3 regions of the Rhizobium sp. AB2/73 genome follow, and region 2 is predicted to be linked to each of the others. Evidence: riboswitches for the same ligand, from Rfam matches in the RefSeq annotation. Region 2 holds a riboswitch; each other region holds the start of a gene.
What was found. Region 2 has a riboswitch for thiamine pyrophosphate ahead of thiB (thiamine ABC transporter substrate binding subunit). Riboswitches for the same ligand answer to the same signal wherever they lie in the genome.
Positions count from the first base shown of each region.

Region 1: it holds a riboswitch for thiamine pyrophosphate, as region 2 does, so the genes downstream of both, thiC (phosphomethylpyrimidine synthase ThiC) here and thiB (thiamine ABC transporter substrate binding subunit) in region 2, are expected to answer to the same signal.
Region 3: it holds a riboswitch for thiamine pyrophosphate, as region 2 does, so the genes downstream of both, thiM (hydroxyethylthiazole kinase) here and thiB (thiamine ABC transporter substrate binding subunit) in region 2, are expected to answer to the same signal.

Region 1 covers NZ_CP067072.1:529,207-533,063, reverse strand. The annotation lists gene I8E17_RS22145 (porin) at 1-642, opposite strand, end outside; gene I8E17_RS22140 (hypothetical protein) at 1,060-1,356, shown strand; TPP riboswitch at 1,465-1,596, shown strand; gene thiC (phosphomethylpyrimidine synthase ThiC) at 1,689-3,515, shown strand; gene thiO (glycine oxidase ThiO) at 3,517-3,857, shown strand, end outside.
Region 2 covers NZ_CP067071.1:3,248,622-3,252,478, reverse strand. The annotation lists gene thiP (thiamine/thiamine pyrophosphate ABC transporter permease ThiP) at 1-616, opposite strand, end outside; gene thiB (thiamine ABC transporter substrate binding subunit) at 627-1,655, opposite strand; TPP riboswitch at 1,706-1,822, opposite strand; gene I8E17_RS15955 (MDR family MFS transporter) at 1,893-3,428, opposite strand; gene I8E17_RS15950 (MarR family winged helix-turn-helix transcriptional regulator) at 3,595-3,857, shown strand, end outside.
Region 3 covers NZ_CP067072.1:713,880-717,736, reverse strand. The annotation lists gene yghU (glutathione-dependent disulfide-bond oxidoreductase) at 127-1,002, opposite strand; gene I8E17_RS22965 (DUF1127 domain-containing protein) at 1,555-1,701, opposite strand; TPP riboswitch at 1,930-2,026, shown strand; gene thiM (hydroxyethylthiazole kinase) at 2,078-2,881, shown strand; gene thiE (thiamine phosphate synthase) at 2,878-3,513, shown strand; gene thiD (bifunctional hydroxymethylpyrimidine kinase/phosphomethylpyrimidine kinase) at 3,510-3,857, shown strand, end outside.

The DNA.
Region 1 (3,857 bases), on a different replicon from region 2:
GGCAACGACGTCGGGAGCGTAGTGGTTGCCCTTGTCGTCAGACCACCAGCTTGAGCCGTAGGAGGCGTCGGAACCGCTGGAATTCGAGTCTTCAACCGAGACGACAGCCGTGAAGCCGTTGCCGGCATCGTAGGTGTAGGTCAACTGGTTGAGTTCGTACGGGCCGTCATAGATCACGTCGTCGTTGATGACGTCGCCGGCGTAACCGATGTAGTAGTTATACTGCGAATCGGCCTTACCGACCAGGAAGCCGCCGAGGCTGATGTTGGCGAACAGCAGCTTGGTGGAGGTCGAGTTGCCGTCGTTCCAGTCCCAACGGATGACCGTGTTGGTCTTCAGCGGGCCGTACTCGGTGTCGGTCGCAGTGTCGACGCTCAGCTCGGCGCGGGTATGCCAGAGAGTGCCGTTCTTGCTGTTCGGGTTATAGGCATCGTACCATTCGCCTTCGGTACGGACACGGCCGCCGATCTTGAGGCAGGTTTCCGTGCCCGGAATGAAGAAGTAGCCAGCACCGTATGCGTCGCAGATGCGAACGTATTCCAGCGGCTCCGGCTCAGCGGCGACGATCGCGTCTGCTGCGTGGGCACCGGATACTGCTGCCAGAGCAGCAGCGGAGCCGAGAAGAAGGCTCTTGATGTTCATTTTAAACTCCTGGTTGTATTATGCATTTCTACTTTACCGCGAGCGCAGAACTGGAACACTGCCCTGGGGATCGGTTTGGTCTAAACACGACCGGGCAGCCCGGCAAATACGCACCTGATGTTGGCTTGAGTCCCCTCGAACCTTCATGATTACCCCCGCGGTAAAAGGTTTTGAAATGCCTCTACCGATCCGGCCGATTGCTCGACCGTAAGACAACTTATGTCCTGCATTGGATTTACAAACAGCCCGTATGTTTGTCAATTATATGAAGGGCGCCGGGGCGTTAGTCTTGGCCTCTGTTGCTTAAATGCAACTCGCGACCGCAGGCCAGGGCGGTACCCGGCAGGGATCACAAGGATATCCCTGTTCACAAGAACGCCTGCCAGTCAGGGCCGTCACCGCATTTAGGGCAGCGCGATGTCGGTGGTCGATGACGACCATGCAACCCAATCTGGTCATGATATGGCCATATATGGCCATCGCGAATTCCACGGCACAATGACCGGTCGGCTTGAGCAAAAGATCATGCAATCCATTTTTTCGCTGATGCAGACGGAAGCGCAGGCGGGCGTACGGCTGACGCTGGCTCCGCTCGGCAATGACGCGCTGATTTATCTGGCTCGATACCGCGAGCAAGCTGTCCCATACCGGCCCCCATCGCTTCGTCGGCAATACGACACCACGTTACTAAGGCGCGGCAAGTCCGCACGATGATCTGCGCGATAAAATTGCAATTCGACGGGGGCGGCAATGGTCAATCTCCCGAAAATGCGACCGTCGCTGACGGGGTTGACAGAGGACGAGAGTAAGGCATAGCCTTTTGACATTCACCAGGGGGGTCCCGGCAAGGGGCTGAGATACTGCTGGACAATGAGGCTTTGCCTCCTGTGGCGCAGTGACCCGTTGAACCTGATCCAGTTCATACTGGCGTAGGGACGGTGCAAGCGCTCGATGGCTTCGGATTCCCGCCTGGATTCCATGCCGGCGTCTTTTCATCATTCCGGCTGATTGACTGGGTCTCCAACTGCAACTTGGAGCCTCACACCATGAACATTGCCGCAAAGAACCTCACTCCGACCGTCACCACCGGCCCGCTGCCGGCCTCTCGGAAAATCCATATCACCGGGGAGATCCATGCCGATATCCGCGTGCCGATGCGCGAAATCAGCGTCCATCCGACATCGGGCGAGCCGCCAGTTATCGTCTACGATTCGTCCGGCCCCTATACTGTCGAAGGCGCAGATATCCGCATCGAAGAGGGCCTTCCGCAGTTGCGCCGCGACTGGGTGCTCGCCCGCGGCGATGTCGAGGCTTATGAGGGCCGCCATGTGCGTCCCGAAGACAACGGTTTCGTCACCGGCGAACGGCTAACACCGGAATTTCCGGCCAAGCGCCAGCCGCTGCGCGCCCTGAATGGCAAGGCCGTCACCCAGCTTGCCTATGCGCGCGCCGGCATCATCACCCCGGAAATGGAATTCATCGCCATCCGCGAGAACCTCGGCCGCAAGGCCAAGGCCGAAGCGCTGATCCGTGACGGCGAGAGCTTCGGCGCGCATATTCCCGATCACGTCACGCCTGAATTCGTTCGCCGGGAAGTTGCGAGCGGCCGAGCGATCATTCCGGCCAACATCAATCATCCCGAAAGCGAGCCGATGATCATCGGCCGGAATTTCCTGGTGAAGATCAACGCCAATATCGGCAATTCCGCAGTCACCTCCTCCATGGCGGAGGAAGTCGAGAAGATGGTCTGGGCCGCGCGCTGGGGTGCCGATACCGTCATGGATCTTTCAACCGGCCGCAACATTCACAATATCCGTGAATGGATCATCCGCAATTCGCCGCTGCCGATCGGCACGGTGCCGCTCTATCAGGCGCTGGAAAAGGTCGGCGGCATAGCGGAGGAACTGACCTGGGAGATCTATCGCGACACGCTGATCGAGCAGGCCGAACAGGGCGTCGACTATTTCACCATCCATGCTGGCGTGCGGCTGCACTACATCCCACTGACCGTCAACCGCGTCACCGGCATTGTCTCCCGCGGCGGCTCGATCATGGCCAAGTGGTGTCTCCATCACCACAAGGAGAGCTTCCTCTACGAGCATTTCGAGGAAATCTGCGACATCTGCCGCGCCTATGACGTCTCCTTCTCGCTCGGCGATGGCCTGCGGCCCGGTTCGATCGCCGATGCCAACGATGCCGCGCAGTTTGCCGAGCTCGAAACGCTCGGCGAACTGACGAAGATCGCCTGGGCAAAAGACTGCCAGGTGATGATCGAAGGTCCCGGCCATGTGCCGATGCACAAGATCAAGGAGAACATGGACAAGCAGCTCGCCGTCTGCGGCGAGGCGCCCTTCTACACGCTTGGGCCGCTGACGACGGATATCGCACCGGGCTACGATCACATCACCTCGGGGATCGGCGCTGCGATGATCGGCTGGTTCGGCACGGCGATGCTCTGCTACGTCACCCCGAAGGAGCATCTCGGCCTGCCCGACCGCAACGACGTCAAGACCGGCGTCATCACCTACAAGATCGCGGCCCATGCGGCCGACCTCGCCAAGGGTCATCCGGCCGCTCAGGTCCGCGACGATGCATTGTCGCGTGCAAGATTCGAGTTCCGCTGGGAGGACCAGTTCAACCTCTCGCTCGATCCGGATACCGCCCGCAGCTTCCACGACGAAACCTTGCCGAAGGAGGCTCACAAGGTCGCGCATTTCTGCTCGATGTGCGGCCCGAAATTCTGCTCGATGCGGATTTCGCACGACATCCGCGCGGAGGCACAGAAGGAAGGGCTGGAAGCGATGGCGGCGAAATATCGGGAGGGCGGCGATCTCTATATGCCGGTCGAAGCCCCTGCTCAGCCGGCCGAGTGAGATGCGCATCCTCATCAAAGGGGCCGGCGTTGCCGGCCTCACAGTCGCTCACGAGCTGATCCGGCGCGGAGCAGAGGTCACGATCTCGGATCCAAGCCGGAATTTTCATCGCGCCGCCTCCTGGCTTGCCGGCGGCATGCTGGCGCCATGGTGCGAGCGGGAAAGTGCCGATGAGGCTGTGCTGAGGCTCGGCCGCGATTCCGCCGATCGATGGGACGCGATTCTGCCGGGCAAGGTCGTCCGCAACGGAACGCTCGTCGTCGCACCGAACCGCGATCAAAACGAGCTGAAGCGATTCGCCAGCCGCACGACCGACCATCGCTGGGTGGGCGAAGACGAAAT
Region 2 (3,857 bases):
AGAGCATGAAGATCAGCCCTGCGATGCCGGGAATGAGGCCACGCAGGATTGGCCATTCGATGAAGCGGAAGACCGAGGCGGGCCGCATGCCGAGCCCGCCGGCCACAAGCCAATATTCCGCCGGCACGCGCTCCAGCCCGGCAAGCATCAGCCGGCAGGCGAGTGGCATATTGAAGAAGACATGGGCAAGCAGGATGCCGGCAAGGCCGTAAATGCTGACCGGCTGTGAGAGGCCGAGTGCCGATAGCGCCTGATTGATGAGTCCCTGCCGGCCCCAAATGCCGAGCAGGCCGAGCGCGCCGATCAGCACGGGCAGGCCCATCGGCACGGCCATCAGCCGGATGAGCCAAAGCCGGCCGGGAAAGCTCGGCTGGCGCGCCAATGCGCGCGCGACCGGAATGGCGAGCATAACGGAGAGCAGCGTCGAAAGCACCGCCTGCAGCAAGGTGAAACGCAGAACGCGCAGCAAGTAGGGGTCTGCCAGGGGATTGGTGCCGCCGGATTCGATGCCGGCGGCAAGCAGGACGAGCACGGCGATCCCGACGAAGAACACGATGCCGACGAGGCTGACTGCCCCACCGGAAATGGCGCGTTTTCGCTCTGGTGCCGTGAGTATCGTCAAAGCATCAGTCGCCGCTGGTGGCGGCCAGCCATTCGTCGATCCAGGCCTTGCGGTTCTTGTCGACATCGGCGGGGCTCATCAGGAAAGTCTTCGACGGCACCACGAGCTTGTTGAAGGCGTCCGGCAGCGGCTCCGAAGTGGCTGAAACCGGCATCATCCAATTGCTTGTCGGGATGATGTCCTGGAAGCCTGTGGAGATCATGAACTTCAGGAAGTCCCGAGCCAGGTCCTTATTCGGTGAAGACTTGATGAGGCCGGCAACCTCGATCTGGACGTAATGCCCTTCGGAGAAGGCGGCGGCCTGGTAGCGATCCGTCTTGTCCTCGATCATGTGATAGGCCGGCGACGTCGTATAGGAGAGCACCATCGGCGCTTCGCCCTTTGTGAAGAGATCATAGGCCTCCGACCAGCCGGGGGTGACAGTCAGAATGCGGCCCTTGAGCTTTGTCCAAGCATCGGCGGCCTTGTCGCCGTAGATCGACTTGACCCAGAGCAGCAGGCCGAGACCCGGCGTTGAGGTGCGCGGATCCTCGATGACGATCTTCTGACTGGGATCGCCCTCGACGAGATCCTTCATGCTCTTGGGGGGATTCTTGACCGTCTGGCTGTCATAGATCACGGCGAAATGGCCGTAGTCGTAAGGCACGAAAACATTGTCCTTGAAACCGCCGGGAACCTTGAGGGCCGAGGTGTCGACGCCGCTGGCATCGAAGAGGCCGGTATCCTTCGCTTCATCGATGAGATTGGTGTCGAGGCCGAGAACGACATCGGCCTTGGTGCCCGTCCCTTCCAGCTTCAGACGCGAGAGAAGCGCCACGCCATCGGTGACGGCGACGTAATTGACCGTGCAGCCGCAGGTCTTCTCGAAAGCGGCCTTGACCCTGGCGCCCGGACCCCAGTCGGCGGTGAAGCTTTCATAGGTGTAGATGGTCAGGGTCTTGTCGGCTGCTTCGGCCGTCTGAGCAGCAAAAAACGACGTTCCGGCGGCAAAGGCCAGGCCTGCGAAGAATGACAATAGCGAACGGTGTTGCATGACAGCGCCTCCTTTTTGGTTTCGTCTTGAAGGGGAAAAGGGCGCTATGATTTCGTCACGCGTCTAATCCCTCCGCCGGTGTTAGCCGGATCAGGTTCCGCGGGTTGGCCGGTGAAAGCCTCTCAGCCGAAATGTCCGAAGGACATAAGGCACCCCGTTAGAGCATGGGCAGATTTAGCCTTGTGACGAAGGGATGACAAGGGAAATGATGCCCTTGACGATTGCAGCACGAACGGTTTACTCGGCAGCCTCCGCGACCGCCGGGTTTTCGAATTTCTTTGTCGCCCCCGGAAGCTGCACGTTCTTCAGCGTCAGCGCGGTCAAAAGGCCGAGGAGGCAGATGCCGGCGGCGGTCACGAACAGCGGGCTGAAGGCGCTCGCATAGGCATTGGCGACCGCCTCGCGGGTTGCTTCCGGCAAAGCCGCCATCATCTTCGGTGTCAGCTGCTCGATATCGGATACGCCTGATATGGAGATACCGACATTGCCGAGTTTGGCGGCGATGATGGCGCCGTAGATGGAGATGGCGATGGAGGCGCCGCCCATGCGCGATAGCGTGACGGCACCCGTTGCCGCACCGACGTCACGGGACGCGGCTGCATTCTGCACGCCGATAACGGGCACCTGCTGCGCAAGGCCGATGCCGATGCCGTGCAGCAGCATCAGGCCGCCGATGACCACGATGGGCGTACCGGCAGGCAGGAAGGCCAGCGAACCGAATGCGATGGCGCTGCAGGCGGCACTTGCGACGGCGAAGGGCTTGTAGCGCCCTCTCGCGGCAATCAGCCGGCCGGCCGATAGCGAACCGCAGACGATGCCGCCGGTCAGGAGAATGAACAGCAGCCCGGCCATGGAGGGCGAAAGGCCCGTCGTCGTCTGCAGGAAGAGCGCGAAATAATTGACCATGCCGATGGCAACGGCGCCGCTGGTGATCGAGATGATCAGCAGAAGGCCGAATGTCGGGTTGCGGAACAGCGTCATCGGCACGATGGGCTCCGGTGCGCGGCGCTCGATAAAGACCCAGGCGGTGGCGCAGATCACGCCGAAGGCGATGATTCCGAGGCATTGCGGCGACAGCAGCGATCCGAAAAGCTCGGTACCGTCGGCGGCAAGCACGATGCTGGTCGTCGTCAGCGCAAGAACGATTGCGCCGGCATAGTCGATCTTCGGGCGCCGGGCCGGTTTGCGATAGGGAAGCATGGTGGCAAGGCCGGCCAGAACGATAAAGCCGATCGGCACGTTGACGAGGAAGATCGAACGCCAGCCGAAGAGATCGCTCATCGTGCCGCCGAGAACGGGGCCGATGGCGCCGGAAGCCATGAGCACGAGGCTCGAATAGCTCTGGTAGCGGGCGCGTTCCCGCGGCTCGAAGAGGTCGGCGTTGACGGCGAAGATCGACACGAGGATGCCACCGCCGCCGAGGCCTTGAAGGACGCGGGCGGCGATCAGCGTATCCATCGAGACGGCAAGGCCGCAGACGGCGGAGCCGATCGTAAAGATCGCGATGGCCGTCATCATCACATATTTGCGGCCGAAGAGATCGCCGAGCTTGCCGTAGACGGGCATGACGGCGGAGAGCGAAAGAAGATAGGCCGATCCGATCCAGCCGAAGCGCTCCAGATGCCCGAATTCGCCGACGATCGTCGGCAGTGCCGTCGAGACGATCTGGTTATCCAGCGTTGCCATGAACATGGCGGTCATCAGAAACAGGAAAAGAATAAGCCGCCGCTTATGATCCGCCACGAGCGGCGTGAAGCTTGTCTGCATGTCCATGGGGCAGGAAATCCGAACTTGGCCGAAACGTTGCGCGGTCGATCGAATGCGCGGGACGCCCGGTTTTCATAGTTGAGATATATGTGCCATTAGCATATAAATGTCAACAACAGGTGGATGCTGTTTGCATGTTTTATTTCTTTACCGCCTCTGATATGGTGGAAAGATGACATCTGCGACGAATACACGTGAAATTGAAGCCCGAGCCCTGACCGACGACGAGAATCTCCTGCGTATCGGCCATGCGATGACGCGCATGCGTCTGCTGACGGGCCGCCGCATGATCGGCAGGCTTGCCATCCAGAGCGTCGCACCGGGACTTGAGCTGTCTCATCTCGACGTGCTCGATGTCGTGCGGCGGGCGGAAGAGACGGGCGAAGTCACCGTCGGGACGATTGCCGAGATGCTGCGCATCGATCCGTCGCGGGC
Region 3 (3,857 bases), on a different replicon from region 2:
AGACATTAGACCCGACAAGATGGAGCGAGGCTGACTTGGTCGCCCCATTAAGATCGCCGGCAAAGCCAATAAAAAAACCGCGATCCGGAGACCGCGGTCCAAAGAAATAACGCGCAAATCTGCCTATCAGCCGGCAGCTTCCAGCTTATCCTGCGTCTTCGTCTCGAAGTCGCTGGCATCGTGGCGCTCACGCAGCTGCTCGGACGGATCGCCCGACATGCGGTTGACCATGCGGCCGCGCTTGACGGTAGGACGCGCGTAGATTTGCTCTGCCCAGCGCTGAACATTCTTGTAATCCTGCACCTGCAGGAACTCGGCTGCGCCATATTGCCAGCCTTTGACCAAGCCGCCGTACCACGGCCAAATGGCGATATCGGCGATCGTATAGTCGCTGCCGGCGATATATTCGCTTTCGGCCAGCCGACGATCGAGCACGTCGAGCTGACGCTTCACCTCCATGGCAAAGCGGTCGATCGCATATTCGATCTTCGTCGGCGCATAGGCGTAGAAATGACCAAAGCCGCCGCCGAGATAGGGGGCGCTTCCCATCTGCCAGAACAGCCAGGAAAGGCATTCGGCACGCGCCGGCTGCTCGCTCGGCAGGAAGGCGCCGAATTTCTCGGCGAGATACACCAGGATCGAGCCCGATTCGAAAACGCGGACCGGCTTCGGGCCGCTGCGGTCGAGCAGGGCGGGGATCTTCGAGTTCGGATTGACATCGACGAAACCGCTGCCGAACTGATCGCCCTCGCCGATCTTGATCAGCCAGGCATCATATTCCGCGCCGCTGTGACCAAGTGCCAGCAGCTCTTCGAGCATGATCGTGACCTTGACGCCATTCGGCGTTCCAAGCGAATAGAGCTGAAGGGGATGACGTCCCACCGGCAGTTCTTTCTCGTGAGTCGGGCCGGCAATCGGGCGATTGATATTGGCGAACTGGCCGCCATTGGCCTTGTTCCAGGTCCAGATTTTCGGCGGCGTATATTCGGCAGAGCCGGTCATGGGCATCCTCCTTTTCGGGAATCGAATTTGGGCGATCTTCGATGTAGCGCGCTACATAAGTCGCACATAGGGGCCGCTCTTCATTTTTGCGAGAGGAGAATGCGCACTGTTTAATGCGGAAGCGCTCCTGCCACCTGCGGCAAGCTTCTCGACCGAGTTAGATCATTGCCAATCTTCTGGAGGTCCATGAAACGAAAAAGCCTGCCGCGGGAGGAGGAGCGGCAGGCTTTTTACAAGAACCGAACAGCGGATGGGAGGAGGAGTTCCGCTATTCTTGCAGGCGTCCCTGGGAGGAGGATAAGGACGTCTGCCAAGCGAAGGGATGCGGGAGGAGATGCATCGCTTCGATGAGAAGAACATAGCAGTCTTTTGCTCAGTTCATAGGCATTTCTTTGCAAGGCAGTTATGCGCCATGCGAAAAGCAGAGAGCTAAATTGATGCAATCTTCAGCAAGCGCGGCGAAATGAAACGGTCATGTCCATAAAGCAAAAGCGCCTGCTCAAGGGAACAGGCGCTGGCATAATTCAGCTTTATAAGGAGCCGGTGCGGCCGTTAGCGAGCGATCGCTGCGCGGGCAACATTGCGGATTTCGCCGCGATCGATACCCAGGTCATGCAGTTCGCGCGTGGACATACGGCCCAGTTCGGCGACCGTCTGACGATACTTGCGCCAGTTATTGAAAGAGCGTGCTACGTTCATGATGATCCCCTTTCCTTGGGCTTTCGAAGCTGAGCGGCCGTGCTTGGCGCTCCCGTCGCTTCGATGAGAAATATATAGTCGAAGCCCACAGGTTTTTGCAGAGCTAAGGGATCACTCCACCTATGCATCGATTGCATGGGTCGCCGAGAAAGCCAGCGATCTCACTCGCCAGCATGGCTTTTGTGATTTGCTGGTGACAGCGCCGTCATTGTCTGCGAAAAGAAGAGAGATGAGAGACAGGGGCGTCCGCCATTCGGCGGGCTGAGAAGCACCCTTCGAACCTGAACCAGATCATGCTGGCGGAGGGAGTCGCTCGGGACCTCGTAAAGCACCAGCACGTCGTCCCTGTGCGTCTCGCCCGCCTGAAAGGGGCGATATGCAAGACCAGACAACTGCAGGCAATCTGCTTCGCACCATGCGGGCTAACCCTCCGCTGGTGCAATGCATCACCAATTTCGTCGCCATGAATATCGCGGCCAATGTGATGCTTGCCGCCGGGGCATCGCCGGCAATGGTACATGCCGAAGAGGAGGCCGGCGAGTTTGCCGCGATCTCCGGCGCGCTGACGATCAATATCGGCACGCTCTCGTCCGGCTGGCTTGCGGGCATGCTGAAGGCAGCGCAGGCGGCAAGCGAGGCGGGCAAGCCCTGGGTCCTCGACCCCGTCGCTCATTATGCGACTGCGTTTCGTCGCAAGGCGGTAGCCCAATTGCTGGAGCTGCGGCCCGCGATCGTTCGCGGCAATGCGTCCGAGATCATCGCGCTTGCCGGCGGCACGAGCCGCGGCCAGGGCGTCGATAGCCGCGACACCGTCGAGCAGGCGGAAGATTCCGCCCGGCAATTGGCGGGAAAGCATGGCTGCGTCGTTGCAGTTACCGGCGTTACGGATTTCGTGACCGACGGGCGGAGGGCAAAGCGCATCGCCGGCGGGTCGTCATTCATGCCGCAGGTGACGGCCCTCGGCTGCTCGTTGACCTGCCTTATCGGCGCCTTTGCTGCAGCAACGCCGGATGATCCATTCGATGCGACCGTTGCGGCGCTCGCGGTCTTTGCCGCCGCCGGCGAACAGGCCGGAACGGCTGCAGACGGGCCAGGCTCCTTTTCCTGGCGTTTCCTTGACGCCCTCGCCGGCCTTAGCCCGGAAGTGCTGGATCGCAATGCAGGGATATCGGCGGCATGAAAGACTTCGATCTCTCGCTCTATCTCGTCCTCGACCCGGTGCTGTGTGCCAACCTCGGTATGATTGAAACCACCCGCGCAGCCATTGCCGGCGGCGCCACCATCGTACAGCTGCGCGACAAGCATGCACCGACAGCCGCCATGATTGAGACGGGCCGCGCCCTCAAGCAAATCCTGCACGGAACAAATGTCCGGCTGATCGTCAACGACAATGTCGAGGCTGCCATCGCCATCGGCGCCGATGGCCTCCACATCGGACAGGAAGATATGAATGCCGCCGAAGCACGCCGGCTGATCGGGCCAGACATGATCCTCGGCCTCTCGGTGGAAACGGAAGCTCTCGCTTCCTCCATAGATCGCGGCATCGTCGACTATGCCGGGATCGGCCCGGTCTTTGCCACGCCCACCAAGCCCGATCACAAGCAGCCGATCGGCTTCGACGGGCTTGCTCGCGTCGTCAGGCTATGCCTCGTTCCGTCAGTCGCGATCGGCGGCCTCAAGGCAGAGCATGCCGCGAGCGTTTACTCAGCCGGTGCCGATGGTCTCGCGGTCGTCTCAGCCATATGCGGCCAACCGGACCCGCAAGCCGCGACAACTGTCATCGCGAACGCCATCAAGGAGGCTCGCCAATGATCCGCAATGTCTTATCCATCGCCGGCTCCGATCCCTCCGGCGGCGCTGGCATTCAAGCCGACCTGAAGGCTTTCTCCGCCCGTGGCGTTTATGGAATGGCAGCGCTGACTGCCTTGACCGCGCAAAACACGCAAGGCGTCTCCGGCGTTCATCCCGTGCCCCCTCATTTCGTGGCAGACCAGATCAATGCGATCTTTGCCGACATCCGTGTGGACGCCGTCAAGATCGGCATGATCGCCAATGCCGCCATCGCCAGTGCCGTCGCGGACATTCTGGCGCGACATCGCGATGCACCCGTCGTCCTCGACCCGGTCATGATCGCCAAGGGTGGCGCTGCCCTGCTC